DNA from 3 places in the Glutamicibacter halophytocola genome. Region 3 is predicted to be linked to each of the others. Evidence: riboswitches for the same ligand, from Rfam matches in the RefSeq annotation. Region 3 holds a riboswitch; each other region holds the start of a gene.

Region 1 (10,436 bases), 450 kb from region 3:
AGGTCTTGATGGCGGAAGTGGCGTTGAAGTTGTCAACGATCTCTTCCAGCTTCGCGATCACTGGCTTGAGCTGCTCTGGCTGGTTCACGCTCCAGGAAACCTGTGGTTCCAAGCGGATGCGTCCGCCGTTGGCACCGCCGCGCTTGTCTGAGGAGCGGAAGGTTGCCGCTGCCTTCCAAGCGGTGGAGACCAGCTGCTGCACGCTCAGGCCGGATTCCTTGATCAGGTCCTTGAGTGCCGAAACTTCTGCAGCGCCCAGGGTGGTTTCTGGTGCAGCTGGCAGTGGATCCTGCCACAGCAGATCTTCTGCTGGAACCTCTGGACCGAAGTAGCGGGACTTCGGGCCCATGTCGCGGTGGGTCAGCTTGAACCACGCACGAGCGAAGGCGTCGGCAAACTTGTCCTGGTTGTCCTTGAACTCGCGGGAGATCTTCTCGTAGGAAGGATCGAAGCGCAGGGCCAGGTCGCTGGTGAGCATGCGTGGCTCGCGGCGAACCGAGGAGTTGTGGGCCATTGGAACCATGTCGGCTCCGCCGTTGTCCTTTGGACGCCACTGCTGGGCGCCGGCAGGGGAGTGGAACAGTTCCCACTCGTAAGCGAAGAGGATGTGGAAGAACTCGTTGTCCCAACGGGTTGGGTGGTAGGTCCAGGTAACTTCCAGGCCGGAGCCGATGGTGTCATCGCCGTTGCCGGTACCGAAGTCGGACTTCCAGCCCAGACCCTGCATTTCCAGCGGGGAAGCTTCCGGGTCGCCGCTCTTGTGCGACTCGGCGCTGGCACCGTGGGTCTTGCCGAAGGTGTGGCCACCGGCAATCAGGGCGACGGTTTCCTCGTCGTCCATGCCCATGCGGCGGAAGGTTTCACGGATATCCGCTGCGGAAGCCAGTGGGTCGGCAACGCCGTCTGGGCCTTCTGGGTTGACGTAGATCAGGCCCATCTGGACAGCTGCCAGTGGTGCGTCGAGGTTGCGGGCGCCGGTGTAGCGTTCGCTTTCCAGCCATACCTTCTCAGGACCCCAGTAAACGTCTTCGTCTGGTTCCCAGACGTCCTTGCGGCCACCGGCGAAGCCGAAGGTCTCAAAGCCCATGTCTTCCAGCGCGACGTTGCCGGCCAGGATCATGAGGTCAGCCCAGGAGATGGACTGGCCGTACTTCTTCTTCACAGGCCACAGCAGACGGCGAGCCTTATCCAGGTTCACGTTATCTGGCCACGAGTTCAGCGGAGCGAAGCGCTGCTGGCCTGCAGATCCGCCACCGCGGCCGTCGTGCGAGCGGTAGGTGCCGGCAGAGTGCCAAGCCATGCGAATCAGGAAGGGACCGTAGTGGCCGAAGTCAGCTGGCCACCAGTCGTAGGACTTGGTCATGACCTCGGCGAGATCAGCCTTGACTGCTGCCAGATCCAGAGCTTCGAAAGCCTTGATGTAATCGAAGTCTGCATCCAGGGGGTTGGTAGCCTCCTGATTCTTTGCAAGGATCTTCAGATTCAGCTTATTTGGCCACCACTCGGTGTTGGCGTTTCCCTGGGTCGGGTGTACTCGACCGGTGTTGCCTACAACCGGGCACTGACCTGCTGTTGTCTCAGACATATGCTCTTCCTTCCGGATTTTTTGGGGTTTGTGGTTCGATGTTCATCGCCCGAGGGGGTCCCGAATGATGACAAAGTTTTGGGGCCGTGCGGCTACCCGCCGAGATTCTTAGCCTGGCACTCGGGGCAGGTGCCCCAATAGATGACTTCGGCTTCATCGATCTTGAAGCCGTGGTCATCCGACGCGTGCAAACAAGGGGCTCCGCCGACAGCGCAGTCGACGTCAGCTAGGGTTCCGCACTGGCGGCACACCACGTGATGATGGTTGTCGCCGACGCGGGTTTCGTAGCGTGCGATATGCCCTTGAGGCTGTATCTGGCGGATGACGCCCAAACTGGTGAACAGCTTGAGCGAATCGTAGACCGCCTGGTGTGACACCGTGGGATGCTCACTGTGGACCGCCGAAATAATTGTTTCGGTGTCCGCGTGAGGGTGCGCGGCAACCGCAGCGAGTACCGCAACGCGTGGTTGCGTGACTCGCATAGAGGCAGCCTTGAGCACTTGCTCGATCCCGTCCAGAGATGTCATATCTTCAGCATGACCGCTTATCTTGAATGAGTCAAGATAAGTAGAGGTGTATTTCAGGTTGCTACGCGATGTTCCCTGATTAACTTCTGGTGTTCAGTGCTGGTTAGTAAATATTCTTATTTCGGAATATGTCTTATGTGTTTGGCGTAGGAGCCGAAGTTACCGCAAAAACCGAACGAGTAGCCCGCCCTCGGCAGAATTCGCCAAGGTATCAGGCCACGGATTTTGCTGCGCACGACCTGGAATTCTGGGCGGCTTCGGGCAGGAATTATGCACACGCGAGCAAGCTCACATAGCTGTGAACAGACTATGAGCAGTACGCCATGAACGGGGTGCTTGAGGCAAAAAACCGCGAGAATCAGGCGCTCTGGTTTGACCAATGGGTGTGGGTCGACCATGCTTAAAAAGGCCTATTTAGGATTTATTGTGACAATTCGAGAAGAAATAGCGTCGGGTCACCGGTAATATTCCCGTGGCAATATGCAGGGTCAGTTGTATCAATCAGCACCCTCTGACGCTAGATTTGGATTCAGTGAATCGACACCGATAAGCAATTCGCAATCAAGCACACTGCAGGGCAATCGCGTCCCCTCGAAGCGATAACTCGCCGGGCGCCGGCAGGACTTCGTTCGCCGAGCCTTACCAGTGAAGGAAGAACGCAATGAAGCAGACGGATCAATCATTTGAAGACCTCGTCGGCGAGCTGCATACAGCTCGACAACGACGACCAAAGAAATATTCGGTTTCAGGAACCGACTATTGGGTATTCGGAATCGCTGGCGCCTTGGCGCTGGCATTTATCATTTGGGGTTTCGTAACCCCCGAGGGCTTGGGTAAAGCCGCAGACGTGGCCCTTAACTGGGTCATCACCAACACTGGTTGGCTGTTTATCATTGCAGCCTCGGTATTCGCAATATTTGTCATCGTGGTCGCTGCGAAGAACTTCGGGCGCATCCCGCTGGGCAAGGACGACGAAAAACCGCAATTCAGTACAGTTTCATGGATCTCCATGATGTTTGCTACCGGCATGGGCATCGGCTTGGTGTTCTACGGCGTGGGAGAACCGCTGTTCTTCTACATGTCACCGCCGCCAGGCACCGTTGAAGGGTCTACCGACGCTGCCCTGAGCACCGCCATGGGCACCACGCTCTTCCACTGGACGCTGTTCCCGTGGGCGATGTATGCCATCGTCGGCTTGGGCATGGCCTACGGCAGTTTCCGCCTGGGGCGCCCGCAGCTGTTCTCGGCAATGTTCTCCTCCGTCTTCGGAGAGCGCATTGTGCACGGCTGGGGCGGCCGCACCATTAATATCCTCGCCATTATCGCTACCCTATTCGGCTCCGCCTGTTCACTGGGACTGGGCGCACTGCAGATTGGTGGCGGCATCCAGTCCGCTGGCATCCTTGAAAAGGTTGGCTCCGGCGTCCTGGTAGTGATCATCGCGATCCTTACCGCATTGTTTGTCGCTTCGGCTGTCTCCGGCATCGAGCGCGGCATCCAGTGGCTGTCGAACATCAACATGGTCTTGGCAGTGATCCTGGCGCTGATCGTCTTCATCGGCGGCCCAACGCTATTCATCCTCAACGTCGTCCCGAACGCCGTGGGCGCATTCATTGGCGACCTTCCAGAGATGGCTTCGCGTACCGCGGCCTCCGGCGACGGCACCATGTCCAGCTGGCTGTCCTCCTGGACTGTCTTCTACTGGGCTTGGTGGATCTCATGGAGCCCATTCGTGGGCCTGTTCATCGCTCGCATTTCGCGTGGCCGCACCATCCGCCAGTTTGTCACCGGCGTGCTGCTGGTTCCATCGGCTGTCACCCTGCTGTGGTTCTCCATCTTCGGCGGTGGCGCCATTGGCTTGCAGGAACGCGCGGAGCGTGCAGGCAACACCGGCGAGGCGCTGGCCAAGGTGGTGGATGGGGCTCCGGACATCAACTTCGACCTGATCCTCTTCGATCTGCTTAATGCGCTTCCGCTCTCCGGCTGGATTGCCACGGTGCTGATGATCGTCACGGTCTTGCTGATCGCGATCTTCTTCGTCACCGGCGCCGACTCGGCTTCCATCGTGATGGGTGCCTTGAGCGAGCGCGGGGCCGAGGAGCCGACCAAGAAGTCCGTGGTCTTCTGGGGTGTCGCCACCGGTGCTGTTGCCGCAGTCATGCTGTTGGCGGGTGGCGATCATCCGGCCGAGGCGCTCAACGGCTTGAAGAACATCACGATTGTCTCGGCCTTGCCGTTCGTGATCGTGATGCTGCTGTTGTGCGTCGCACTATGGAAGGACCTGAGCCGCGATCCGCTGATCTTGCGCGGCAAGGTGGCCCGCACCGTGCTTGAGCAATCGGTGACCCAGGGCGTGGACCGGCACGAAGGCAGCCAGTTCAGCCTGATGACCACCGAGATTCCCATCATCAAGCCGGCCGGGAAGCCGGAAGATGGTGTGGTGGATTCAGCTCCGGTGATAGTTACCGAGGCTGTTGTGGAACCGTCCACGGATTCTTCCGAATCCAAGGATTCCTAGCATCAAATAGTCGAAGCCACGTCCCGCGGGACGTGGCTTCGACTATTTAAAGCGGATTTTCTTCAGTTGCGCTTTAGCGGCGTGCCCGGCAGATTGCATTGATCTCGGGAATGCACGGTTCATTCTGCAGGCTGGTGGTGTCACCCAGCGTGGTTCCTTCAAATAGCTGTGTGAGCAGGCGGCGCATGATCTTGCCCGAACGGGTTTTGGGAACATCCGGTACCAGCAGCACATCGCGCGGCTTGGCAATCGGGCCTATCTGGGTGGCTACCGTGGAACGAAGCTCAGCTATGAATTGTGCCTGGCGCGCGGCGAGCTGCTCATCAGGGTTTTCGCCAATCAGCGACTTGTCCAGGGGCACCACGAAGGCGGTGGCCGCATGTCCGGTTTTTGCATCCGGGGTGGGGCAGACGCCGGCCTCGACGACACCGGAGTTGGTGACCAGCGCAGACTCGATTTCAATGGTCGATAACCGGTGCCCGGAAATATTGATCACGTCATCGGTGCGGCCCAGGATGAAAATATCTCCATCCTCGTCAAAACGTGCCCCATCGCCGGCGAGGAACCAGCCTTGCTGGACGTACTTCTCCCAGTAGCTGGTGTAGTAGCGTTCAGGGTTGCCCCATACCGTGCGCGCCATGGACGGGCCGGTGCGGGTGATGACAATATTGCCCTGGGTATTGGGCTCAACTCGCTGTCCCTGGGCATCAACGATATCCACGGAAACGCCCGGCAGGGCACGGGCGGCGCAACCTGGCTTGAAGTAGTCGTCGGTCGGCAAAGGGGAGAGGACCGTCGCCCCGGACTCGGACTGCCACCAGGTATCCACCATCGGAATGCCTGCCGGGGTATCACGGCCAAGCTGTTCGCGCAGCCACCGCCAGGCCTCCGGGTTAACGGCTTCGCCAACGGTGCCGCCGACGTTGATGGAGGACAGGTCGTAGGATTTGGGAATGCCCTCGGGGAACCAGCCCATCAACGAGCGGACCAAGGTCGGGGCCGTGTAGTAGCTGGTGACCTTGTAGCGTTCGACGACTTCGAAGTGGCGTCCGGGATGCGGCGCGTTGGGCACGCCTTCATAAATCACCTGGGTGACGCCGTTGGATAGCGGTCCATAGATCTCATAGGTGTGGGCCGTGATCCATGCCAGGTCCGCGGTGCACCAGTGCACGTCATTCTCGCGCTGGGAGGCATCCGGGTTGGCGAAGAGCATGTTGTAGCTGGCGGCAGCCTGGGTCAGGTAGCCACCGGTGGTGTGCACCAGGCCCTTGGGCTGTCCGGTGGTTCCGGAGGTGTACATGATGAACAGCGGAGTTTCGGAGTCGAAGAACTGCGCTTCATGTTCGGTGGGCTGGGTGTCGACAACATCGTGCCACCAGACGTCGCGGCCTTCGGTCCACGGGATCTGATCGCCGGTGCGTCGAATGACCAGCACTTTTTCGATTTCATTCTCGCCGGAGACCGCTTCGTCGGCATTGTCCTTGACAGGCACCGAGGTGCCGCGGCGGAATTGGCCATCGGTGGTCACCAGCACCTTGGCCTTCGTGTCTTCCACGCGGAACTTCAACGCTTCGGCAGAGAATCCGCCGAAGACCAGCGAGTGGACGGCGCCGATGCGGGCGCAGGCCAGCGTGATGACGACGGTTTCGATGAGGACCGGAAGGTAGATGACCACGCGGTCGCCTTTGGCCACGCCCAAGGATTCCAAAGCGTGGGCGGCCTGGCTGATGCGTTCTTGCAGGTTCTTGTAGGTGACGGCCACCCGGTCGCCGGGTTCGCCCTCGAAATACAGTGCGACCTTGTCTCCGCGGCCGGCGGCCACATGCCGGTCGGCGCAGTTCACCGCGGCATTGAGCTTGCCACCCAGATACCAGGAGATCTGCGGTCCGCGCTTGGCTTCCGGGTCAGCTGGGAGGATCTGGCTGGTGGTATGCCAGCTGGTGTCCCAATCAAGGAGGCGTGCCGCGTCGTCCCAGAATGCTTGGCGTGCTTCCTCTGAGGCAAATGCAGAGGTTGGTGCCGATTCGATGGTCATTACAGAGTATTCCTTGGAGTGTCTATTCGGTGGCTGGTTTGGTACTTGATCGCTAGTGCCCTCGGGCCCGGGGCTTTTATGGCGCGGCGTTCGGAGGCAGCGAGCAGGGCAACGGCAAGTATTCCGAGGAAGGCCAGCTGTTGCTTGTGCCCTGGAGGTTCTTGGCCGAGGCGAATTGCCTGTCTTTGCCCATAGCCCGTTGCGGCTGCGAGCCTGAAAGCGCGGTGCGGCTCTGTGCCGTGGTGGCGAATCTGCGCGAGAAATTGGCGAGGCCGGCGCCCAGCGCCATGGATGCGAGGCCCGGGTACTGCATTTGAGGCTGCGCAAAGCACAGTGCCATGATCATCTCCATCGGTCCTGGCGGTAGCACCGGCCTATGGAAGGTGTCCTCCATAGGTGGTTGCTGCGGTGTCACTGAGCCAGATCTCTCGGCCGCTCGGGATGGTTACACGTCTATTACAGGGTTTCGAAGGAATTGAATGCAAATCTTGCGTAACATGAAAAATCTTCGATAACTGTGCCACATGCGCGGGATATTTCGTTATTTATTTCATTGAATGCCGGTTTGATCGATAATGGGCGAATATGGGCAATTCATCTTCGGCATGATGCGCCATTAGCTGTTCAACCTGCCGGTCATCTCGGAACCGCCCAAGGTCGAAATGTGACTTCGTGGCTTGGATGCATCGGTTTATTACGGCTACAAATGAATGACGACCCATCCAGAGCGGCTGAGAGATCTGGCTCGACGACGCCGCAGCAACCACCCGAAAAGGGAGACGGTGCTACCGCCAGGACCGATGGAAAGAATTGAGGACTTTTAATGTCATTTGGCGAGTTGCCAAACACCTCCGGTTTGGACTTCAACCATCTCAGCGATCCTTCGCAGGCTAGCGCCATGGGACTAGACGACTTCGAAGAGCAGCTGCCCACGCGGCAACTGCTCAAGGTCACCCCCGGCCCCGGCGCGGATGAGCAATACGACCGGCTGGCTGAAATCTTCCGTCCGGTCTTCGCGCAAATCGCCAGCACCGCCAAGGACCGCGACCGCAACCGCGTTCTGCCCTTCGAGCAAGTAGGCCTGCTCAACCGCGAACGTTTCGGCGCACTGCGCATCCCGGTTGCCGAGGGCGGATACGGCGCGCGCCTGGTCGACGTGTTCCGCTTGCTCATCGAGCTGTCCGAAGCCGACTCGCATGTCGGCCAGCTGTGGCGCGCGCATATCGCGTTCGTGGAAAACGTGCTGGTCCTCGACGACCAAAAGCTGCGCAGCAAGTGGACCGCCCGCATCGCCGCCGGGCAAATTGTCGGCAACGCCTACACCGAACGCGGTGGCAATGCCCTGGGTACGCTGAACACCAAGGTGAGCCAGGTTGATGGCCGCTGGCTGGTGGACGGTGAAAAGTACTACTGCACCGGCACCATTTTTGCCGACTGGACCACCGTGGCCGTGGCCCACCCGGAACTGCCCGGGCGCCAGATCGCGGTAGTCTCCACCCAGCACAGCGGCGTCAAGATCCTTGATGACTGGGATGGCTTTGGCCAGGGGCTCACCGGCACCGGAACCACAGAGTTCCACCAGGTCCCGGTGGACACGTTCATGCCGCAGCAGAGCAACGACTCCGAAGCGGCGATCTTCCAGCTGGTGCTCATGGCCGTGCAGGCAGGTATCGCCCGGGCGGCCCTGAATGACCTGCGCATTTCGGTGCAGAACCGCACCCGCATCTTCACCACCGGCACCGGCGTTCCGGTGCACCGCGAACCACAGGTGTTGCAACTGGTCGGCGAGGTGTCCGCAGAATCCTTCGCCGCGGACTCGGTCGTGATCGGCGCCGTCCTTGAAGTCGAAGCCGCACTGGTGGATCCGGGGCTCAACGACGAGGAACGCTATGCGGTCTGCGAACTGGCAGCCAACCGGGCGCAAACCATCGTCCAGCCACTCGTCATCGGTGCCACCAGCAAGCTCTTTGACGGCCTGGGCGCATCCTCGACCAGCGTCATCTGCAACCTGGACCGGCACTGGCGCAACGCCCGGACCATCGCCACCCACAACCCGGCCATTTACAAGGCCCGCATTGTGGGGGATTACGAGATCAATGCGGTCCAGCCGCAACGACTCTCGGTCACCGGCGAAGACAGCAACCATCGAGCCCACGGCGCCTGAGCGCGAACCACAAATCTTCACCACTACCCAACCACGGCAAGGGGAACATCAATGAGCCAGCAGCGCGAAATTCTCTTCAACGCATTCGACATGAACTGCGTGGTGCACCAGTCGCCAGGCCTGTGGCGCCACCCGGATGACAAGGCCTCGACCTACAACACCATCGGCTACTGGACCCACCTGGCCAAGGTACTGGAAAAGGGCAAGTTCGACGGCCTGTTCATCGCCGATGTCCTGGGCACCTACGATGTTTTCAACGGCACCAATGAGTCCCCGTTGCGCTCCGGCGCCCAGGCCCCGGTTAATGACCCGATGATGCTGGTCTCCGCCATGGCAGCGGTCACCGAGAACCTCGGCTTCGGCGTCACCGCGGGCACCGCCTACGAGCACCCCTACGCTTTCGCCCGCCGCCTGGCCACCCTGGACCACCTGACCAACGGCCGCGTGGGCTGGAATGTCGTGACCGGGTACCTGCCATCGGCCGCCCGCAACATGGGCCAGGAAGACCAGATGGAGCACGACGAGCGGTACAATCACGCCGATGAATACCTCGAGGTCGTCTACAAGCTGCTCGAAGGCTCGTGGGAAGACGACGCCGTGCAGAACAACAAGGAAACCGGGATCTATACGGACCCGGCCAAGGTGCACAGCATCGAGCACGAAGGAAAATTCTTCAAGGTGCCCGGAATCGCCATCACCGAGCCTTCCATCCAGCGCACCCCGGTGATCTACCAGGCCGGCGCCTCGTCGCGCGGCATCAAGTTCGCCTCGGAAAACGCTGAAGCAGTATTTGTCACCAGCCCGACCCGTGAAATCCTCAAGGCCACCGTCGCCAAGATCCGCGATGCCGCAGAGGCCGCCGGCCGCGACCGCTACGATGTGAAGATCTTCGCGATGCAGACCATCATCACCGATGAGACGTCCGAGAAGGCCCAGGCCAAGTACGAGGATTACAAGTCCTATGCGGACGTTGAAGGTGCGCAGGTCCTGATCTCCGGCTGGATGGGCATTGACCTGTCGGAGCTGAACCCGGATGAGCCATTGGGCGCCAACCTGAAGTCCAACGCCATCCAGTCCACCGTGGAAACCTTCCAGAAGGCCAGCGGCGACGACGGCAACCCGTGGACCATCCGCCAGTTGGCCGAATGGGTGGGCGTGGGCGGCTTCGGCCCGATCACCGTCGGCTCGGGCGCCGAGGTGGCCGAGAAGCTCATCGACTGGGTGGACTATACCGACGTTGACGGTTTCAACCTGGCCTACGCGGTCACCCCGGCAACCTTCGAGGACGTTGTCGAATACGTGGTTCCCGAGCTGCAGGCTCGCGGCGCCTACAAGACCGAATACGCCCAGGGCTCGTTGCGCAACAAGCTCTTTGGCGAAGGGGACCGGGTGAAGGAGACCCATCGCGCCGCGCAGTACAAGATCTCCAATCGCCTGCCAGCTAAGGGCTAGGCATCCTGCCCGAGGCCCTGGCCTCAAAATGGCATCGGCTCCCTCCACCTTAGAAGGGTGGACGGAGCCGATGCTGTTTCCAGGAGCCTACTGGGCGGGATTCACCACCATGGCAGATCCTCCGCCACGGCGCACCGGCTCGGCTGCCGCAGTCA
Region 2 (10,436 bases), 1.6 Mb from region 3:
TGGTTGTTTTTCTGGCTTACGGGATTTTCTCCCGGCTGGCATTCAAGCGCACCCCTGGAGAACGAACCATTGGCGCGATGGCAGCCTCGACGGTCAATGCAGGCAACCTGGGCCTTCCCATTGCCATCTATGCGCTGGGAGACATTTCCCTGGCGGCTCCGATTGCGCTCTTCCAGATGTCGGTGATGACCCCGCTCTCGCTGTCGCTCATGGAAAAAGCCACTGCCAAGGGCGGAACGAAGTTCACCGGAGTTCTTTGGCGCACGATCAGCAATCCGATGATCCTCGCTTCGGTTCTGGGCCTGCTCTGCTCGATCTACCAGTGGCAACCACCGCAGATCATCATGACCCCGATTGAGCTCTTGGCTGGCGCTTCGATCCCGGCCATGCTGCTCGGTTTCGGCTTGTCCCTGGTCGGGTCCCGCCCGCTGCAGCGCAGCTCCCAGCGCAGGACCGAGGTATGGGTTGCCACCTTCAGCAAACTGGTGTTGCATCCGCTGCTGGCCTGGGCGCTGGCCGCCTGGGTATTCCGGCTTGACTCCACCGGACAATACATCGCCGTCATCATGGCCGCGCTGCCCACTGCACAAAATATCTTTGTTAATGCAGACCGGTACGAGTCTGGCATCACCATCGCCAAGGATACGGTTCTGTTGACTACAGTGCTGGGGATCCCGGCAATGCTTGGATTCGCGGCACTGCTGCTGCACCTCGGCTAGTGGCCATCGACCTCTCCTGATTCGGGCGAGACCAAAGGCGCGCCGAGGCCATTCGCTCCAAGCAAGACCGAGCCAAAAACACAGCCCCTCATTCTCTGTGCAACTGGGATTAGCAACTGCGATGTGCCTGATTTCAAGCGCACGAGTCGGTGAAGCCAATATGTTTCCCGCGGGGCCTACCGCATGTGGAGCACCTGATCCTTAGGCGGCTAAACATCCATTTTGGGCGCTGGTTGGCATCTATCCAGCACCACGGGCATATCCGGTCAGCTGGCAACATTTGCTTGGCTCATCGACAAGCCGAACTGCGGCATCTCCAAAGTGCCGTTCCTCCGCAACCGCAACAAGATTTCCAGCTGGTTCACGGCGAACATGCGCTTAGCCTCGATTGCCCTTGATGGCCGGACCTTCGACGGTCTGAATCGACTCCAGGTAAATTTCCTTCAGGCGTCGAGCCGCGGGGTTGGCGTTGGTCTCTTCCATGGCCAGAACAATGTCAGATTGATTCATTTCTTGAAGTCCCGAAGGTCCCACCAATTCTTCAAAGGCTACAGAATCCGGTGAATACTGCATCGATCCAGCAGGAACAAGTGAAACCCCCAGCCCCACCGCTACCAGGGATATGAGCGCCGGTATCTGGCTGGCGATTTGCGTGATGGTCGGCTTGGCTCCCACCGAGTCGAAGAGTCTCAACACAAGTTCGTGGAAATAGCGCCCCTCCGATGTTGAATACATCATCAACGGCAGGCCCTCCAGTTCCTTGATCAGCACCCCTTTGCCGGTGACCAGGTAATGATCCTTGGGCAATGCGACTACCAACCGGTCTTTTTTCACCAGGGTCGTTTCCACGCCGGCGCGGTTGGTGAACGGTCGCAGCAGTCCCAGGTCCAGCGTGCCCTTGCTCAGCCCATCCAGCTGCTCTACGGAGACGGCCTCGCGCAGCACCAAGGAGACCCCGGGCAGTTCTCGGGCCGCAGTAGCCAAGAACTCTGGAAGGACGGATTGCCCAGCGACTGCTGTGTAGCCCACGACTACGGTTCCGAAGTCCCCAGTGGCCACCCGTGATACTTCCATGCTTGTCTTGCGGCTCATGTCGACGATGCGCCGGGCATTCGGCAGCAGCACTTTTCCCGCGGTAGTCAGCTGCACTGTGCGTGATGTGCGGGTGAATAATTTGGCTTGCAGTTCACGCTCAAGCAGCTGGATTTGCCGGCTCAGCGGTGGCTGCGTCATGTTCAGTCGTTCAGCGGCTGCGCCGAAATGCAGCTCTTCGGCTACCGCGATGAAGGATTCCAATTGCACCAGAGAAAACATCAATGCGCCTTTTGAATTGAATCTTGCACTTTTTAGCTTGGACAGGTATCGAACTTTCATCATACTGTGATTCAGAACGCAATCTAGAATTGGAGCTTTTTTCATGTCCACTCCCCGTGCACTCATCACGTCGGTAGAGGTTACCCCGGTAGCTTTCGCCGATCCTCCACTGCTTAATTCGGTCGGGGTGCACGAGCCGTATGCGCTGCGAGCCATCGTCGTGGTTCGCACGGACGCTGGACATTACGGGTTGGGCGAAACCTACGGGGATGAAACGCACGTCGCTCGGCTGAAACGAGCCGGCGAGTTCCTGGTCGGCACGGACGCATTCAACATCAACAAGATCGCCGAACGCGTTGCAGAATCGCTTGCCGACGACAGCGGCCAAGGCGGACACGGCACTGGTGGCATGGTCACCACGACGTCGCTCGAAGACCGTGTGCTTTCAGCTTTCGATGTCGCCGCATTGGACATCCAGGGCAAAGTGCTCGGTGTTCCCGTCAGCACCCTGCTTGGCGGAGCGGTCCGCGATGAGGTGGAATTCAGCGGCTACCTGTTTTACAAGTGGGCCGGGCATCCTGGCTACGCTGACGATCAATGGGGCGCCGCGCTGGACCCGAGCGGCATCGTGGCGCAGGCTCGCAAGATGGTCGACCAATACGGATTCAAAGCCCTGAAGCTCAAAGGCGGAGTCTTCCCTCCCGATGAGGAGGCAGCTGCCATCGAAGCATTGCGCGAGGCATTCCCGGACATCCTCCTGCGCATCGATCCCAATGGCGTGTGGAACGTCGAGACTGCGGTGCGCATCGGCCAGCGCCTGGAACCGGTCCTGGAATATCTGGAAGACCCCTGCCTGTCCATCGAGGACAATGCCCAAGTGCGCAAGCAGGTGAATCTGCCGCTGGCGACCAACATGTGCGTTGTCGCCTTCAACGACTTGCCCCCAGCGATCAAGGCCGAGGCAGTGGATGTTGTTCTTTCGGATCACCATTTCTGGGGCGGGCTGAACCGTTCGCGCCTGTTGGCTGGCATTGCCCAGACCTTCGACTTGCGCCTGTCCATGCACTCGAACTCGCACCTGGGCATCAGTTTCGCCGCGATGATCCAGCTGGCCAGCGCCACCAAGAATATTGACTATGCCTGCGATACCCACTGGCCATGGAAGAAGCCGGAAGATGACGTGATCGTCCCCGGTGTCTTGTCCATCGCCGAGGGCAAGGTGAAGGTCCCCACCGCACCGGGGCTGGGCGTGGAGCTGGATGAAGCAGCCCTGGCACGCATGCACCAGCAGTATCTCGACGCGGGTCTGACCAAGCGAGATGACACCAGCTACATGCAGTCCATCAATCCGGAGTACGAGCTCCAGGTGCCTCGTTGGTAGCTCGGCTGCAGGTGGTGGTGACCGATCCGATTTTGGAGCGGCTCGCCGACGATTTCGTGGAGCAAGCCGGGCAGCACGACTGGCATTTCGCCTCTGCACTTTCACCGGAACGGCAGCAAGCCCTGCTGGCATCCTGCGATGTGCTCGTGTGCGCGCGGCTCACTCCTGAGCAGGCGCGGGGGTGCGGTGCGCGATATGTGCACATTACCGGTATCGGTGCCGACCGGGTTGCGGTAGCCCATTTGCCTGCCGGAACTATCGTTTCCCGCACTGGCCATCATGAGCGTTCCATCGCGGAACATGTAGTGATGGTCTCGATGGTCCACCAACGCCGGCTGCTGGAGACCAATCGGGAACTGCAGGCTGGAATCTGGCGTACGGTAGCGACAGCTCCCCAGACACCAATGAATCCAACTTTTTCGGGACTGACCTTCGGATTCGTGGGCCTTGGCGGTATCGGCGAACAGGCGCTGGCACTGTGCAACGCCCTGGGGGCGCGGAGCGTCGCGGTGCGCCGGTCTCCCGGTGGAGCACTGCCTGCCGGGCTGGAATGGGCCAAGACCATGGATGCGTTGCCAGAGCTCCTCTCGGCCAGCGATGTCGTCGTGCTCGGCGTGCCTCTTACGGCCGAAACCACCGGGCTGATCGGCGCAAGCCAGCTGCGCCAGATGCGCCCGGGCGCGCTGCTGGTCAACGTGTCGCGCGGTCCGGTAGTCGACCAGGACGCGCTGTTCGAAGCGCTGGTCAATCAATCAATTGGTGGCGCCGCGCTTGATGTCTGGTGGGACGCGCCTTCCGGCGTGGTCGCGCCTGAAGCAGTCCGCAGATTTGCCCAGCTGCCAAATGTCATCGCCACACCGCACAACTCAGGACATACACTGGATACCTTCGGTTCCAGGGTGGGTGAAATCGCTCAGAACATCACTGCTTTTGCCGACGGCCGGAGCTTGAGCAACCAGCTTTAGGGCCGCGCCAAGTCAACGGCAGGTCGCAATGAAGCAACCAAGACGCGTCCGTGTCGATGATGCTCCGTAGAATAGTAGCCATGCAAGATGAAAAGCTGTTGCAAACGGTTGAAGAAGAGTTCACCGCCATACTTCTGCACGCCCGGGATATGCTCATTCGCCGTGCGAAGGCCGTACACCCGGACCTGCAGGCACCAGGCTACCGGGTATTGGCACTGGTCATCCGTGATGACGCCCAACAGCAGGGCGTCCTAGCAGAAAAACTCCGCCTGGATAAGGCGACCATTTCCCGTTTGGTTCAGCATCTGGAAGCCCTTGGACTGGTCACCCGAACCCAGGACCCTTCCGATGGCCGGGCGCAGCTGGTCTCCGCGACCCCGCTGGCCCATGAGAAATGGCTGGCTAGCGGCAACACCTTGCGTCAAGAACTGCGTCGGCAGCTCACCGAATGGGAACCGGGCGAGCTGCAGAACTTCGGTGAATTGCTGCACCGATTGAACATCAGCTTCGGCGAACTTGCCTAGACGGCAAGGCAGTTAGCTCATCAGGGCCAAGAAGTCATCTGCATTCAGGGCTGCCTGCTGCCCTGCTTGGGCTTCGTCGCCAAGGACATCATTAAAGAGCTGCGTCTTCTTCGCTTGAAGTGCCAGAACCTTGGATTCGATGGTGTCCTTAGCGACGAGGCGATAAACATAGACCGGCTTCTCCTGGCCGATGCGATGCGCGCGGTCAATAGCCTGGGCCTCGGCAGCCGGATTCCACCAAGGGTCCAACAAGATGCAGTAGTCCGCCGCCGTGAGGTTGATGCCAAAACCGCCTGACTTCAGCGAGATGAAGAAGACCGGGAACTGGCCATCTGTGAACCCCTCAATCAATTCCTTGCGCTTGGCGGCACTTGTCGAACCGTCCAGGTAGCCATGAGCAATGCCCAGCTCTTCGGCTATCTCCTTCGCTTTGGTAAGGAAGCTGGTGAACTGGCTGAAGATCAAGATCTTGTGTCCTTCTGCCACGGCATCGCCAATCATTTCACGCAGCAATTCGAGCTTCGCGCTCGCTCCGTCCCCTTCTCCGACCAGTGACGGGTCCAGGGCCAGCTGACGCAGCAAAGTGAGCGACTGGAGGATTTTGAACCGGTTCGAATCGACGTCGTCAACCAAGCCGAGCACCTCTTGGCGCACGCGCTGGAAACGCCGGTCGTAGGCTTTGCGGTGGTTTGGTTCCAGTTCCACCTCCAAGATTTGCTCCGTCTTGGCAGGAAGTTCGGGAACAACCTGTTCCTTGGTGCGCCGAAGGACAAAGGGGCGCAGCCGGCTCTTGAGCCGTTCAAGCCGTTCCTTGTCCCCGTCGGATATCTGCTTTTGGTAGTTGTCCTTGAAAGCGTTCTGAGCGCCCAACAGCCCAGGGGCTGCCAGCGAAACCAGGGCCCACAGCTCCAGCAGGTTGTTCTCCATCGGAGTGCCTGTGACCACAAATTTGCAGGGGACAGGCAGTTGCCGGGCCTGCTTATATCCCTTGGAGGCATGGTTCTTCAGCTGTTGGGCTTCATCCATGATCATGACCGAGAACCCTGCCGCTTCGAACTCTTCATAGGAGAGCCGGAAGATCGCATAGCTGGTCACGATCAACTGGGCATCGCCCAACTGGTCTGCGACTGTTTGCCCTGCCTTCTTGGCGGTAGAGGTAATCCCCCGCGTCTTCAGATGGGGAGTGAACCGGTGTGCTTCATTGATCCAGTTGCCTACGACCGAGGTAGGTGCCAGAACCAGGAATTTTTGGCCCGGGTTCTCGATGCGTGCCTGTTCGAGGCACGCCAGCAATTGGACGGTTTTACCCAGGCCCATGTCATCTGCCAGAACCCCTCCCAGCGAGTGGGTTCGCAGGAAGTTAAGCCACGCGAGCCCCTGTTCCTGGTAAGGGCGCAAGTTGGCCTTGAAACTCTCGGGCAGTTCCACGGGATTAAGCTCTTCGCCGCTGGTGAGCTCATTCATGTTCTGCAGCCACTGGTTATGCTGGGCTTCGATAATGCCCAGATCCAGCAGTTCCTTCCACCAGTCGATGCTCAGTTTGTGGACCCGAATTGTATTGCCTTCGACCTTGCCTAATTCACCGGCCTCGTCGATCAGCTGACGCAGCTGGGCGAAGTCTTCTCCGCCGATGGGAATGACGGTCAGGTCCTCAAGAACCAGATAATCCAAGTGCAGCGTGAGCGCAGCTAGCAGTAGCGCAAATGGCACCTTGATGTCATCGATGGTGACCTCGACTGTCAGATCAAACCAGTCTCCAGTGCTTTCACCAGCATCGATGGCTACCGTCGCAGGAGAGTCGATAATCCGATACTTGGGAAGCTGGTTCTGGGCTTCAATCAAGATATCGGGATGTTCTTCCAGTAACGGCAAGGTGTAGACCAAGAAGTCGATGGACTCATCCATCGTCAGCTCTCGATCTTCGTAGATCCCGTTCGATTTCACCTGTCCCAAGGCAGAGTCGTCGCCCAATTTGTCATTGATCGAAGCGATGATTTCCTTTTCAACACTTCGCTGGCGTTGGGCCTTGGCTGCGTACTTCCATGAATAATGCAGGCTGACGCTGTCGACAGTGCTTGAAACGCGCAGTCGCAGCACTGGTCGTGGAGGGTCGGGGATGGCGTAGGAAACATCCGCGCTCTTCAATGGCGCCAGCTGGCGCACCCTGTCCAGATGGGTTTGCTCAAACCGGCCTACTTCAGAAGACGGAATGAACTGGACACCGGAGGCAATAAACGTGGCGAGCTCTGCTGATACCGGATCAGCAAATTCTGCCAGGCCCCAGGTCTTGGATTTGGCCAACGGCTGGGAGGAAAAAGCCACAAAAGCAGGGGGATTTCCTACGGGCAACAGGTGCGTGTGTTCAGGTTCAGGACCATGAAGCACGCCTTCGACGGTCAGGCCGTTTTCCCCTTGACGGAAATCCACGTATGCATGGGCCAGTTTTTCACTGAAGTTCACCGGCGGCTTGGACGCAGAACCGCCATTAATAATGGCAACGCCTGCATCCTTGAGATCCTTGAAAGCGGCCAAGAGATCCTTGCCAGGAAGTTCCATCAAGGAAATCCAGTCTGTGGTTTCCCAGAAATGACCGTACTTCACCTTTTCGGCATGTTCCCGCAGGCGGTTCAATTCCACGACTGCGCGGCGTTGCGCCCTGGAAAAGTGCTCGTCAAAGGCGACCGATTTCCAGCTAATGCCGGTCTGCACCCACGGGCTCTTGGTTCCTTGCTTTGCCGGCCTCGCTTGGAGAGTGAGGACATCTTCTCCTCCGTACCGTGGCTCTGTGACGACCTTCAAAATCAGGCCCAGCGGCTCTTCGACAATGTCGGTTTCTACTTCAACGACGGGCAACAACCGATTCAGGTTTCGTTCCCATTGGGGAACCGCATTGCGTTGCCAGCCATAAGGGTCGGCTGCCTGATCCGAGACGTAGAGCGGGTCTTCGGCGTCGCTGACTATCTCCAGCAGCAGTGCTGCGACTTCCGGGCAGGAGTACTCAGATGGATGTTCGGTGCAGAAAGAGTGGAATTCTATGCCCTCGTTGCCGATCCGAAACCCGACCATGACCTCGCTGTTGCGAACCAGCGCAGTGACTCGGGCGTTCCCCCGTTCACGATGGCGTTCAACATCCTGGACTTTTCCGGATTCGAAGAAGAATTGCCCGATGCGAAGTTCTTCCTCGGACACTAATGAGTTCACTGAGGAAAGAGTCAGCTGGAATTCCATCATCGCCATCCATGGGTAGTGCGTTGGAGCGGATTGCTACCCACCATCCTATCGACGCTAAGGGACAGGACCGCCATGACGAAACGTTAAGTGGATACTTTACCGATCCGCTTGCCACAAGATACAAAGGAACCACTGAATCACGAGTTCCACTCATCACAGCCCTGGCTGAGTGGACGGCAACCCTTTAGGCCATTGTGCGGGGTGCCCCAGGTGACGATTCGACGCTTCTTGAAATCCAGGATCGTAAACGATGGCGCCCCTGCGCCAGAAAGGGGATGAATCCCCATGCCTCACGCAACAGCCAAGCTATCCGTGGCCGAAGACCGCTCTCAACGCCTGCAAGAAGCCGGTGCCGGTTGGGGCGAACGGATCTCCTCCGCTCCACACAGTGCCCAGTTGACCTTCACTGTCCAGGGCGAGGGTTTTGCTTCGGTCGCCAGCAATATTCGCGCCGGCAAGCACACCTTCACCGTCGATGAACCAGCAGCGCTCGGCGGTAACGACATCGCCGCCAGTCCCGTTGAATACGCATTGGCAGCCTTGGTCTCATGCCAGGTCGTGGTCTATCGGCTCTACGCCGAGAGCCTGGGCATCCAGGTTGATGATGTGCAGATTACCGCTGATGGGCAGCTCGATGTTCGCGGACTATTCGGCATCGACGCGTCGGTGCGTCCCGGTTTCTCTTCAGTGGATTTGAAAGTCCAGATAGCTGGTCCAGAATCCGTCGAGCGCTACGAGGAATTGCGCCAAGCAGTTGATGCCCACTGCCCAGTCCTCGATCTGTTCGCCAACCCGGTGCCAGTGGCCACCTCGCTGCATCTTGCCGAGGCCAACTAGCACCTGCTTAATAGCAAAGACGCGGTGGCGGCCCTTGTTATCAGAGGCCACCACCGCGTCGTTGCACTGGGAGGGATTACTGCTCCAGGAAGTTCAGCAAGACCTTGCCAGACTTCGAGGAATCCTTGGCTGTTTCAAAAGCTTCAAGGCCATCGGATACCGGGAACTCGTGGGTGACGGCCGCGCCGATGTGCAGGGAACCGTCGGCCAGCGCATCGATCACCTGGTCGATTTCGTCGTTGAAGCGGAAAGAGCCGACAAGTTCCAGCTCGCGGGTGATGGCCAGCGAAATCAGGGCAGGTTGCTCGCCGGAGGGCAGCAGGCCGACCATGACGACGCGTCCGCCACGCACCGCGCCGCGAATGGCAGAGGCCAGGCCGCGGTAATTGCCGCTGGCCTCGATCACCACATCGGCGTTGACCTTGGCGATTGCTTCCTGGTCATCGGCGCGCAGGGTTGCGGTGGCACCGAGTTCTTTGGCAATGCCCAACGGCGTCTCGTGCATGTCCACCGCGATGATTTCGCTGGCACCGGCGCGCTTGAGCACCGCCACGGCCAGCGCTCCGATCGGGCCAGCGCCAATGACCAGAGCTTTTTTGCCGGAGACGGTGCCGGCACGCGAGACCGCATGCCAAGCCACGGCGGCTGGCTCGGCCAGCGCAGCGTCACGCAGCGAGAGGCCAGCGGGCAGTTCGCGCAGCATGCGTGCAGGCAGATTCACCTCGCGGGCAAAAGCGCCCTCGGTATGCGGGTAGCGGGCAGCCGAGCCCAAATAAGTGCATCCGGGTGAAAGGTTCGGGCGGTCAGAAGGATAGGGTTCCCCGGTGTCTCCCGGTGTTGCCGGGTGCACCGCGACTTTGCTTCCCGCGCCCGGGCCGCTGCCATCAGCGGCCGCCTGGATAACGGTGCCGACGATCTCATGCCCGAGAACCATCGGGGCCTTGAGGATGGACTCCCCGGCCGCTCCGTGGCTCCAATAGTGCAGGTCCGAACCGCAAATGCCGCCATAGGCGATGGCGATTCGTGCTTCATCCGCAGCGGGTGCGGGCAGGTCGATCTGCTCGATCCGCAGGTCGCCAGCGGCATGGGCGACGACGCCCAGGGTCTTGTTGGAAAGGGTGCTAGACGACAACGCTCATGCCTCCGTCGATGAAAATGGTTTGCCCGTTGACGTAGTTGGATCCGTCCGATGCCAGCCATACCGCTGGACCGGCCAAGTCCTCGACTGAGCCCCAGCGGGCAGCCGGGGTACGGCCCAGGATCCAGGAATTGAACTTCTCGTCGTCCACCAGGTTCTGGGTCATTTCGGTGTGGATGTATCCCGGTGCAATGCCGTTGATCTGCAGGCCCGCGCCAGCCCATTCGGCGGTCATCGCGCGGGTGAGGTTGCGCAGGCCGCCCTTGGCCGCGGTGTAGGCGGAGATGGTGGGGCGGGCGAGGTCGGTTTGCACCGAGCAGATGTTGA
Region 3 (10,436 bases):
TTCAAGATGGTCGCGAATTCCCAGGCAAGCTTCTCGCGGCTGCGGTAGTGCGCATCGTACAAGGTATCAACCATGGTCATCGGGCCAGGCAAGGTCCACTTGATCTGGCGGTCGGTCAGCGTGCGCAGGAATTTCGCGTCCTGAACGAAGACCGGCTTTTCGCGCTCTACTGCACCGACGACGGTGGGAACACTGGCGTCGTAGCGGTTGCGGATGCGCACGGTCTCGCGCTTCTCGAAGTCGACACCGCTCAGGTGCTCAATGAAGGTGGTGACAAAGTGCTGGCGGGACTGCTCGCCATCGGAAATGATGTCGATGCCGCGCTGGGCCTGCTCGAGGACCGCAGCACGCATGGCGTCCTGCTGGCCCTCGCGCAATTGCGCGCCCTCAAGCTTCCAAGGGGACCAAAGTTTTTCAGGCTCGGCGAGCCATGACGGCTTGGGCAGGCTGCCGACAATTGACGTGGGGATAAGCGGGGAAGTCATAGAAGAATCTTTCTGGATCTTAGGCGACAGGAGTCGGGTAGGAGGAAGACCACTGATCTAGCAGTTCACGATTTGGGGCGATGAAGTGTTCCTCGGTGAACTTGCCCTGGATCTTTCCCAATTGGGTGCGTTCTTCGCGGTCATAGAAAACGCGGGTGGGGGAGAAATCTTCGGCACCGAGGCTCGGGTGGTATACCGCGGGAGCCGCCGAATTAGCGTTGTAGATCTCCGGGCGGTAGATCTTCTGGAAGGTCTCCATGGTGCTGATCAGGCTGATCAGCTGCAGGTTCGTGTAATCGTTGAGCAGGTCGCCACGGAAGTAGAAGGCCAGCGGCGCGACGGCGCCCGGCGGCATGAAGTAGCGAACGCTCAAGCCCATCTTGCCGAAGTACGCATCCGTGAGCGAGTTCTCGTCCTGCTGGTATTCCAAGCCGAGCACCGGATGGCTGTTGCCAGTGCGGAAATAGGTCTTGGAGGTGGAGACGCTGATGCAGACCACCGGCAGCTGGGCGAAACGCTCACGGTATGCCTGCGAGTTCAAAAAATGCTGGAAGAGCTGTCCGTGGAGATCGCCAAAATCTTCGGGAAGCACCGGAGCTCCGCTGTCATTACACGATGCTGGGAGCACAACGCTGAAGTCGTAATCGCGGACATAAGAAGAAAAATTATTGCCGACCATGCCCTGGGACCGAGTGCCGGTGAGTTTATCCACGATCGTGGTTTCAAGCACTTCTAAAAGAGGGAATTTCTGGTCGGTATTATCGGCAGAAAAGTGCACATTTGCGGAAATGATTTCCAATTCAAGAGAATAGCGGTCGCCCTGGGGATTGTCCCAGTGAGCCAAGGAATTGAACCGGCGGTTGATCATCGTCAGGGCATTGCGCAGGTTCTCTTCGCGGCGCTCTCCGCGTGCCAAATTAGCGAAGTTTGTCGTGGTGCGCGAATTTGTCGAAGGGGAGTAATTCTCGTCGAATCTGGTGGTGCTAATGCTGAAATTTAATGCGTCTGCCATGATGGCCAATCTGTATTTGGGAGGCCTGGGCAGGCCGAGGGGAAGTCGTTGCGTCAATCTTGCAGGGTGATTCTTGATATCAGGTAACTCGATATAACTATGGATTCATATAGACTCAATCTATGGTTCAGGGAACAAATGGCTTGACACTGCAGCAGCTTCGCTATTTCGTGGCGGTCGCCTCCGAAGGCTCGATCTCCGCCGCAGCCGACTTGATTTACGTCGCGCAGCCCAGCATGTCGGCGGCGATGAAGGAGCTCGAATCTCGGGTGGGGCGCACCTTGCTGGTGCGCTCGGCCAGGGGAGTGACGCTCACCGCCGAAGGCGCAGAATTCCTCGGCTATGCCCGGCAGGTCCTGGAGCAGGTGGAGCTTCTTGAGCACCGCTACCTCGGCCGGCCCTCCGCCAGGCGCCTGCTGGGCGTCTCCACCCAGCACTACTCATTTTCGGTGGACGCCTTTGTCCGGATGGTCCAGGCCAGCGGCGCCGAGGAATACCAGTTTTCGCTCCGCGAGACGCGCACCGAACAGATCATCGAGGACGTGCGCACCCTGCGCAGCGACATCGGGATCCTCTACCGCAACGACTTCAACCGGAAGGTCATCGACAAGCTGCTGCGCGAATCCCGGCTGGCCTTCCACCCGCTGTTCCTGGCTGATCCGCACATCTTCATCTCGCGCAGCAACCCGCTGGCCACCCGGGACCAGGTCACGCTCGAAGACCTCGAGGACCTGCCGCGGCTGACCTTCGACCAGGGCGCGAACAATTCCTTCTACTTCGCCGAGGAGGTGCTCTCCACGCGCTCCAGCCAACGCGAAATCCAGGTTTCGGACCGCGCCACCATCTTCAATCTCATGATCGGCCTGGGCGGGTACACGATCTCCACCGGCATCATCAGCGACGAGCTTGATCCCTCCATCGTTGCCATCCCGCTGGCGATCGAGGAGCGGATCGAGATCGGCTGGATCGACCACGCCGCCATTCCGCTGACCGACCAGGCCCAGCGCTACCTGCAAGAAGTTCGCGCGGTGGTCGCCAGCTTCGGGGTCGAGGTGCTCGGCTGAGCCGCCCACGGCGTAACTCCCGGTCATCGATCACCGGCGCATCGTCACAAACTTCGGCAAAAACCTTGAAATCACGCAGGTTCTGTTCAAAACTATGCGTCATAAAGTGGTGCCAACCACCGCGTCATCATGACAAGTTCACGACATATGAAGCTTGGCGGCCTTGTATGAAGCTGGCCGCCCGATAGCGCTTGCGCCGTTTGCGGCCCGTGGCCAACCATGGAAGAACAACAAACCATCAAGAGCGACTAAGAGATCTGGCTCGAAGACGTCGCAGCAACCATCGGGAAACCGAAAGGTGCTAATGCCAGGAACGATGGAGCAGTTCCGAACGCGCTTTTGCGTGCTGTGCTTCGTGTTGCCACACGATGCCTAATCGGTGCACTCCCTCGCAGAGAACGAGGAGGAGCTATGAGCCAAGGAACCGACGCGGTCCATGCCGGATATCGCCCGAGCGGAGACTTCCGCCCGATGCTGCCGCCACTGCACAATTCCGCAGCCTACCAATTCCAGTCGCATGCCGAAGCGATCGAGAAGTTCGCGCTGCGCCAGGCCGGCTTCACCTACTCGCGCACCGGCAACCCCACCGTCTCGATTCTCGAGCAGCGCGTGGCAGCACTGGAAGGCGGCGCCCAAGCGGTAGCCACCGCCACCGGCCAGTCCGCGGTAGCCCTGTCCCTGCTGGCCCTGACCCAGGGCCCCAAGCACATCGTGGCCTCCTCCTCGCTCTACGGCGGCACCGTGGATCTGCTCACCGACACCTTCGCCGACTTCGGCATCCGCATCAGCTTTGTCGACCAGGCCGATCCGTCCGCCTGGTCCGGCGCTATCGAGGAAGACACCCGGGCGTTCTTCCTGGAGTCGGTCTCTAACCCGCTGTGCACCGTGGCCGATCTTCCCGCCATCGCGGCCATCGCCCACGAGCACAATATCCCGGTGGTGGTCGATAACACCCTGGCCACCCCGCTGAATGTGCGGCCACTGGATCATGGCGCGGACATCGTGGTGCACTCGGCCACCAAGGGCCTGGCCGGACACGGTTCTGTTTTGGGCGGGATCGTCGTGGACTCGGGCAAATTCGACTTCTCCGATGCCGCCCGCTGGCCGCAGATCGCCGCCCCGCGCGTGCGGCTGAACAACACCTCGCTGCTTGAGCGCCATGGATCGGCCGCCTACGCGATGCTGGTGCGCTCCAAATTCCTGCACGACCTGGGCCCGACCCTGGCCCCGGCCAGCGCCCAGGGCATCCTGGCCGGCATCGAAACCCTGCCGGTACGCGCCGGGCATGTGCAGCGCAGCGTCACCACGCTGATCGGCGAGCTCCTGGCGCACCCGGGCATTGTGGCCATCCACCACCCCTCGCTGTCCACCCACCCGAGCCACGAGCTGGCCAAGAAGATCACGCCCAAGGGCACCGGTTGCGTGCTGGCCATCGAGCTGGCCCATCCCACGCTGGTCTCCCCGCTGATCGACGGGCTGAAGCTGATTTCGCTGGCCGCCAATGTGGGGGACACCCGCACCATGATCTCCCACCCGGCCACCATGACCCACTGCCGGCTCTCCGAGCAGCAGCTGGCCGCCGCCGGGCTGAACACCGCCACCCTGCGCCTGTCGGTCGGCCTGGAAGACCCCGCCGACCTGCTCGCAGATCTCACCCAGGCCCTGGACCACGCACTGGCCCAGGCCCTGGCCCCGCAAACCCAAGGAGCATCATGAGCGGCTTCAACACCCTCGCCGTGCACGCCGGCCAGCACAAGGACCCGCACACCGGGGCGGTGGTCCCGCCGATCTACCAGACCAGCACCTTCGTCCAGGACGGCATTAACGTGCTGCGCTCCGGGCATGAATACTCCCGCGGCTCGAATCCCACCCGCGACGGGTTCCAGGACCAGCTCACCGCGCTGGAAGGCGGGGCCGCCGGCTTCGCCTTCGCCTCCGGCATCGCCGCCGAAGACGCGCTGCTGCGCGCGGTGCTCGAACCGGGCGACCACATCATCCTCGGCGCCGACGGCTACGGCGGCACCAACCGGCTGATCTCCAAGCTGCACAGCAAGTGGGGGATCACCTCTTCGGCGGTGGACATCACCAGCCTGGATTCGGTGCGCGCCGCGGTGCGCCCGAACACCGCGCTGCTCTGGGTGGAGACCCCCTCCAACCCGCTGCTGGGCATCGCCGACCTGGCCGGCTGGGCGGACATCGCCCGCGAGCACGGCGCCCTGCTGGTGGTGGACAATACCTTCGCCACCCCGTATCTGCAGCGCCCGCTGGATTTCGGCGCCCACGCGGTGGTCCACTCCACCACCAAATACATTGGCGGGCACTCCGATGTGCTCGGCGGCGCGGTGATCGTGGCCGACCATCACTTCCGCGGGCAGACCCTGGCCGAAGCGGTGGGCTACCAGCAGTTCGCCGGCGGAGCTGTGGCCGGCCCGCAGGATTCCTACCTGGCCGCCCGCGGGCTGAAAACCCTGGGCCTGCGCATGGAGCGCCACTGCGCCTCGGCCGATACCCTGGCCCGCTGGCTCGATGCGCAGCCCGAGGTCACCCGGGTCTACTACCCGGGACTCGAATCGCACCCCGGGCACGAGCTGGCCGCCCGCCAGCAGCGCGGTTTTGGCGGGATCGTCTCGCTGGCCCTGGAAGATGAGGCCGCTGCCCGCGCCTTCGCCCAATCCATGGAGTACTTCCAGCTCTCGGTCTCCCTGGGCGGGGTGGAATCCCTGGTCTGCTATCCGCGCGAAATGACCCACGCCTCGCTGATCGGCACGCCGCTGGAAATCCCGGCCAACCTGGTCCGCCTCTCGGTGGGCATCGAGGAGGCCGAGGATCTGATCGCCGATCTTCAACGCGGCCTGGCCGCCGCCCGGGCCACCCGGCCTGTGAGCACCGTGCGCGAAAAGGCCCTGGAAAACGCCTGATCGCATCGAACCGCAATAATCGGGCGGCGCGCCCCTTCCCCACGGAATAGTAATTGGGGAAGGGTGGAAACATGATCGGAATTCTCAATCGGCTCGTCGAGCATATCGAGGCGAACCTGCACGCCGAGATCAGCCTCGCGGATCTGCTGCGCGGCGAAGGCACGACCGAATACCACGTGCGGAGGATGTTCTCCTCGCTGGCCGGCCTGCCGGTCTCCGAGTACATCCGCCGCCGGCGCATGTCCCTGGCCGCCGCGGACCTGCTCGCCGGGGATGACCTCTTAGCTATCGCGATCCGCTACGGCTACGGCTCAGCCGAAGCTTTCGGCCGGGCCTTCCGGTCCGTGCACGGTGCGAGCGCGGGCGAGGTCCGCAGATCAGGCGGCCCCCTTCGAAGCCAGCCAATCATCAGGTTCAGCCTGAACGTCGAAGGGAAACGCCCCATGGATGCACGAATAGCGCAACGAGAAAACTTCCAGCTCATCGGATACGCCGCACGCGTCCCGCTGATCCACCACGGGTCCAACCCGCACATCCAGGAGCACATCGCCTCCATCCCGATGGCCGAGCATGCCCGGCTCAAGGCGCTGTCGGCCGCCGAGCCCGCCGGGCTGCTGCAGGTCAGCGACCAGGTCGATGCGGACTACCGCGAAGGCAGCGAGCTGACCTACCTGCACGGAGTTGCGGTGCCGGCCGAGGCCCCGGTGCCCGAGGACCTGGATTCCATCCAGGTTCCAGCCGGGGCCTGGGCGGTGTTCAGCGTGTCGGGCCCCTACCCGGCGGCGCTGCAGGAGCTCTGGGCCTCCACGGCCACCGCATGGTTCCCGTCCAACCCGTGGCGTTTGCGTCCCGGCCCGTCCATTGTCGCCGTGCTCGATCGGGCCGCGGACTTCAGCACCGCGACCTGCGAGCTCTGGCTGCCGGTGGAGGCCGACCGCTAGCCTTATCCACACCTCGTCGATGCCTGCCCCGCGGATCCTTTTCTGCGGGGCATGCTCGTTCCCATGAGCACAGCACAAGCACTCAAGGATCTGGCCGAGGCGGCCCGGCTCGTCGCCTCGGCCACGGCTGTGCTTTCCGGCGACCTGCCCGCCGGCCACGCCGCCTACTTCGCGCTGCTCACCGAGCACCTGGCCCAGCAGCAAACCCGCGCGCAGATCCAGGCTGCCCACGCGCTGCGCCGCACCGGTGCCCACAAGCTCGATCGGGCTTCCTTCCAAGCCATCACCGACGCTGGCACCAACCCCACGATCGAGCAGATCGAGGCCGCGGCCGGTCACACCACCGCCGGCCGCACCCACTTTAATAGTGCTTCCGGGTTGCTGCACGACTGGCTGGATATTCCACGGGCCACCGCTTCGTCCCGCCTGATCCAAGCCGACTGCTTGATTGGCGGGGTGAATGATGCAGGTCAACCCATCGCCCCGTGGTTGCCTCAGCTCGCCGAACAATTCATGGATCCTGACGTCGACCCACGCCCGGTCGCTGCCACGGCCACGAAACTGCATTCAGCCCGCAAAGATCTGGGCGAGGGCAAAGCCGGGCGTAAAAAGAAAGAACAACTCCAAGCCGACGCACTTGCTTTCCTGCGCACCGAACCGAAGTCCGCACGCAAACACATTAACGCGCTCATAGCCGAGGTGAAATCCGGCGAACGCCCGATCAAGGCCCTGCTTGAGTGCATCGGAATTTTTAGACGCGGCATGCGCCAAGGCCTGGTCGAATATGTGCTGCGCTTACTTCCTTCTCAGGCGGCCTTTATCGAGGCCTACCTCGCCAAGATGGACAATCCGGCTACCATGGCCGGTAACCGCGAGCACTTGAAGGACGCCGAAGCTCATTTCACCGGGGAACCGGGGAGCGACTGGGACGTTGAGGAGTCGATGCCAGACTGGGCCAAGGGCGGGAACCGTTCTGGACCCGCCGAGCCGGAGCAATCAGCACCACCGGAAACATCGCCAAGTTCGCCGAGACCGGATGAACACAAACCGTGGGAAGACATGAAGCCCGAACGCCGCCGGCTACTGGGACTGCTAACTCTGTTGATGGGAAGTTCTCCCACCGGTTCCGGTATGTCAACACCGCCCGCAGCGCAGGTCAGCATCGTGTTGAACTGGGAAAAGATGCAACAGCAGCTCACGGACTTTGCTGTCACTTCCAGCGGATTGCCCCTCACCCCCGGTGAAGCACGAGCCGCACTCTGTACCGCCGGTGTTTACCCGCTGGTGCTCAATGGCACTTCTCTGCCCTTGGACCTTGGCCGTACCCAGCGGCTTTTTTCCAAGGCCCAAGGCCGGGCAATCCGCGCCGCCTATAGAGGCTGCTCCTACCCTGGTTGCAGCATGCCCGCCGAACGATGCGAACTCGACCATCTGGATCCGTGGGAGAAGGGCGGGCGCACCGACATCGCCTCGGCAGACCTGAACTGCCCGATCCACCACATCGGCCGGCACTGCGGACTCTTTAGGACCGTCAAGGTCTCCGGAAGCCGGCCCCTGGTATTACTGTCTAGGGAGCTCGACCCGGAACAACGGCTAAGGATCAATACCTACTTCATGACCCCAACTGAAGCGCTGGCCGCCGAAGCACTGGCTGAGCGGATGACAACCCAGTGGCGTTCGGGGCTGATGGCCGTAGAGTTCGCTGCGGCTTAGGAGTTCGCAGCCAAATGCTTGGCCGCCAATTCGAGGTAATGCTCGGCGTTGACGTTCAACCCTGCAACCTCTTCATCGCTGAGTTCACGGCGCACCTTGGCCGGAACGCCGGCCACCAGCGAGCGCGGTGGAACCTGGGTGCCTTCCAGCACCAGCGCGCCGGCGGCCACGAGCGACTGCTCGCCGATCACCGCGCCGTTCATGATGGTGGCACTCATGCCCACCAAGCAGCCGTCGCCCACGGTGGCGCCGTGCACTACTGCCGAGTGGCCGACCGACACTCCCGCGCCCAGGGTGCACGGGAAGCCGGCATCCGCGTGAAGCACCACGTTGTCCTGCAAATTGGTGCCTTCACCCACGCGAATCGGAGCCGAGTCGCCGCGCACGGAAACCCCGTAGAAGGCGCTGGCCCGAGTCTCCAGCACCACGTCCCCGCTCAGCACGGCGGTGGGGGCGACAAAAACGTTCTCGGCGACCTGCGGGGTCGACCCGTCAATAGTAATAATGTGGCTCATGCCACCCACTCTAATTGTCGAGGGGGCACGGTGCGAGTTATGAGAAGACGATGGTCCGCTGGCCGTCGAGCATTACGCGATGCTCGGCATGCCACTGCACCGCACGGGTCAGCGTCCGGCCCTCCACGCTGCGCCCCAGCTCAACTAGCTGCTCGGCGGTGCGGGTGTGCGAGACGTGGGTGACTTCCTGGTCGATGATCGGGCCCTCATCCAGATCGGCGGTCACGTAGTGCGCTGTGGCGCCGATCAGCTTCACGCCACGTGCATAGGCCTGGTGGTAGGGCTTGGCACCCTTGAAGGATGGCAGGAAGGAATGGTGGATGTTGATGACGCGGCCTTCCATCCGTTCGCACAGCGAGTCGGAGAGGATCTGCATGTAGCGGGCCAGCACCACCAGTTCGATGTTGTAGTCCTCGGTGAGCTTGAGCAGCTCGGCCTCGGACTGCGACTTGTTCTCCTTAGTCACCGGCAGGTGAACGAATTCCACGCCGTAGAAGTCGGCCATCGGCTTCAAATCAAGGTGGTTGGAAACGATCACCGGCACATCAATGGGCAAGGTGCCGGAACGCTGGGCGAACAGCAGGTCGTTGAGCGCATGCCCCGCCTTGGAACACATGAGCATGGTGCGGGTGCGCTTGGCGCCGTCAGCCACGCGTAGGGACATGTGGAAGTCGTCGCGGATTGGTGCGAGCCCCGCGCGGATCTGCACCAGTGACTGCTCAGTGGTGACCTCGATGCGCATGAAGAAGGTGCCAGTCTCCGGCGAGAGGAACTGCTGGGACTCGGTGATATTGCAACCGGCACCCAGCAGACCTCCGGAAATGGCGTGGACGATGCCGGGTCGGTCGATGCAGGAGAGGGTGACGATGAAATTGTTCATGCATTGAGATTAACCGGCTGGCGCGCTGCACGCACATTCGTCGCGATGGCGTTACACGGTCATGTGTCGCGAAAAAGCGATCAACAACCACATTCCGCACCCAGCGGCAGTGCTTGGTGCGTCCTCAAAGGCATCTTGCGAATCAATAATTCGTACTGGGTAGAGCTATGACATGATGTCTATAAAATCTGGTATTTTGACGCTTGGGGAAACACATGAGGCTGCTGCATCGTTTTACTTCGGTTATAGGCGCCGCCGCCTTGGTTTTCGCCGGGCTCGTGCCCCCGGCCCACGGTGCTATCAGCTCTGCAGACTGCTTCGAACACACGGATGAGACCGCCAGTGTCGTCGTGGGGCTGTCCTGCAAGAATGTGGCATCGTTGCAGGATCTGCCGATGACCGGCAATATCCAGTGGATTGGCGTCGACACCCAGAAGGAGCAGACACTCGGTGGGTTGGAAGTCCTGGCTGCAAACCCCCAGTTGCAATCGGTTCGGATCAGCGAGGCTCCACAGGAAATCATCCCGGAACTAGCCAAATTGCCGGAGTTGGAATCGCTGTCCATAGTCTTCCCTAAGGGGAAGCAGGTGCAACTGGCTGGGCTGGGCCAGCTATCGGGCCTGAAGGAACTTGAAGTGGTGGCAACGAGTTCGACCGATTACCGCTGGGCCAAGGACCTGACCAATCTCGAAGTACTGGATCTCGCCAGCTACACCAGGCCGCTCATCGAGCTAAAGGTCGGTGCCAGCGCGCAGATCGAACCCTTGATCACCGTAGATGGAACGATGCTCAAACCTTGGGAATACAGCAGTGTACGTATCCTGGGCCAGATCAGCCCCACCGGCTTCACCGCGAACAAGGCCGGGTACGCGGGGTTGAAGGCAGAACTCAACGATTTCGAGGCAGTG

The links. Region 3 has a riboswitch for S-adenosylmethionine ahead of AOZ07_RS03875 (O-acetylhomoserine aminocarboxypropyltransferase/cysteine synthase family protein). Riboswitches for the same ligand answer to the same signal wherever they lie in the genome.
Region 1: it holds a riboswitch for S-adenosylmethionine, as region 3 does, so the genes downstream of both, AOZ07_RS19215 (hypothetical protein) here and AOZ07_RS03875 (O-acetylhomoserine aminocarboxypropyltransferase/cysteine synthase family protein) in region 3, are expected to answer to the same signal.
Region 2: it holds a riboswitch for S-adenosylmethionine, as region 3 does, so the genes downstream of both, AOZ07_RS14470 (OsmC family protein) here and AOZ07_RS03875 (O-acetylhomoserine aminocarboxypropyltransferase/cysteine synthase family protein) in region 3, are expected to answer to the same signal.

The regions. Positions count from the first base shown of each region.
Region 1 covers NZ_CP012750.1:368,660-379,095, forward strand. Annotated here, with positions in the region: gene katG (catalase/peroxidase HPI) at 1-1,585, opposite strand, end outside; gene AOZ07_RS01710 (Fur family transcriptional regulator) at 1,678-2,112, opposite strand; gene AOZ07_RS01715 (BCCT family transporter) at 2,774-4,630, shown strand; partial or broken gene acs (acetate--CoA ligase) at 4,704-6,689, opposite strand; gene AOZ07_RS19215 (hypothetical protein) at 6,742-7,005, opposite strand; SAM riboswitch class I at 7,011-7,113, opposite strand; SAM riboswitch class I at 7,381-7,472, shown strand; gene AOZ07_RS01730 (acyl-CoA dehydrogenase family protein) at 7,489-8,829, shown strand; gene AOZ07_RS01735 (LLM class flavin-dependent oxidoreductase) at 8,881-10,281, shown strand; gene ggt (gamma-glutamyltransferase) at 10,369-10,436, opposite strand, start outside.
Region 2 covers NZ_CP012750.1:3,116,668-3,127,103, forward strand. Annotated here, with positions in the region: gene AOZ07_RS14440 (AEC family transporter) at 1-719, shown strand, start outside; gene AOZ07_RS14445 (LysR family transcriptional regulator) at 1,098-2,033, opposite strand; gene AOZ07_RS14450 (enolase C-terminal domain-like protein) at 2,137-3,414, shown strand; gene AOZ07_RS14455 (2-hydroxyacid dehydrogenase) at 3,432-4,379, shown strand; gene AOZ07_RS14460 (MarR family winged helix-turn-helix transcriptional regulator) at 4,460-4,903, shown strand; gene AOZ07_RS14465 (DEAD/DEAH box helicase) at 4,916-8,104, opposite strand; SAM riboswitch class IV at 8,270-8,390, shown strand; gene AOZ07_RS14470 (OsmC family protein) at 8,420-8,971, shown strand; gene AOZ07_RS14475 (L-idonate 5-dehydrogenase) at 9,048-10,103, opposite strand; gene AOZ07_RS14480 (SDR family oxidoreductase) at 10,093-10,436, opposite strand, start outside.
Region 3 covers NZ_CP012750.1:816,826-827,261, forward strand. Annotated here, with positions in the region: gene AOZ07_RS03860 (methionine synthase) at 1-485, opposite strand, end outside; gene AOZ07_RS03865 (DUF1852 domain-containing protein) at 505-1,497, opposite strand; gene AOZ07_RS03870 (LysR family transcriptional regulator) at 1,620-2,561, shown strand; SAM riboswitch class I at 2,794-2,884, shown strand; gene AOZ07_RS03875 (O-acetylhomoserine aminocarboxypropyltransferase/cysteine synthase family protein) at 2,973-4,277, shown strand; gene AOZ07_RS03880 (cystathionine gamma-synthase) at 4,274-5,479, shown strand; gene AOZ07_RS03885 (AraC family transcriptional regulator) at 5,551-6,420, shown strand; gene AOZ07_RS03890 (HNH endonuclease signature motif containing protein) at 6,484-8,133, shown strand; gene AOZ07_RS03895 (gamma carbonic anhydrase family protein) at 8,130-8,648, opposite strand; gene purU (formyltetrahydrofolate deformylase) at 8,686-9,528, opposite strand; gene AOZ07_RS03905 (hypothetical protein) at 9,744-10,436, shown strand, end outside.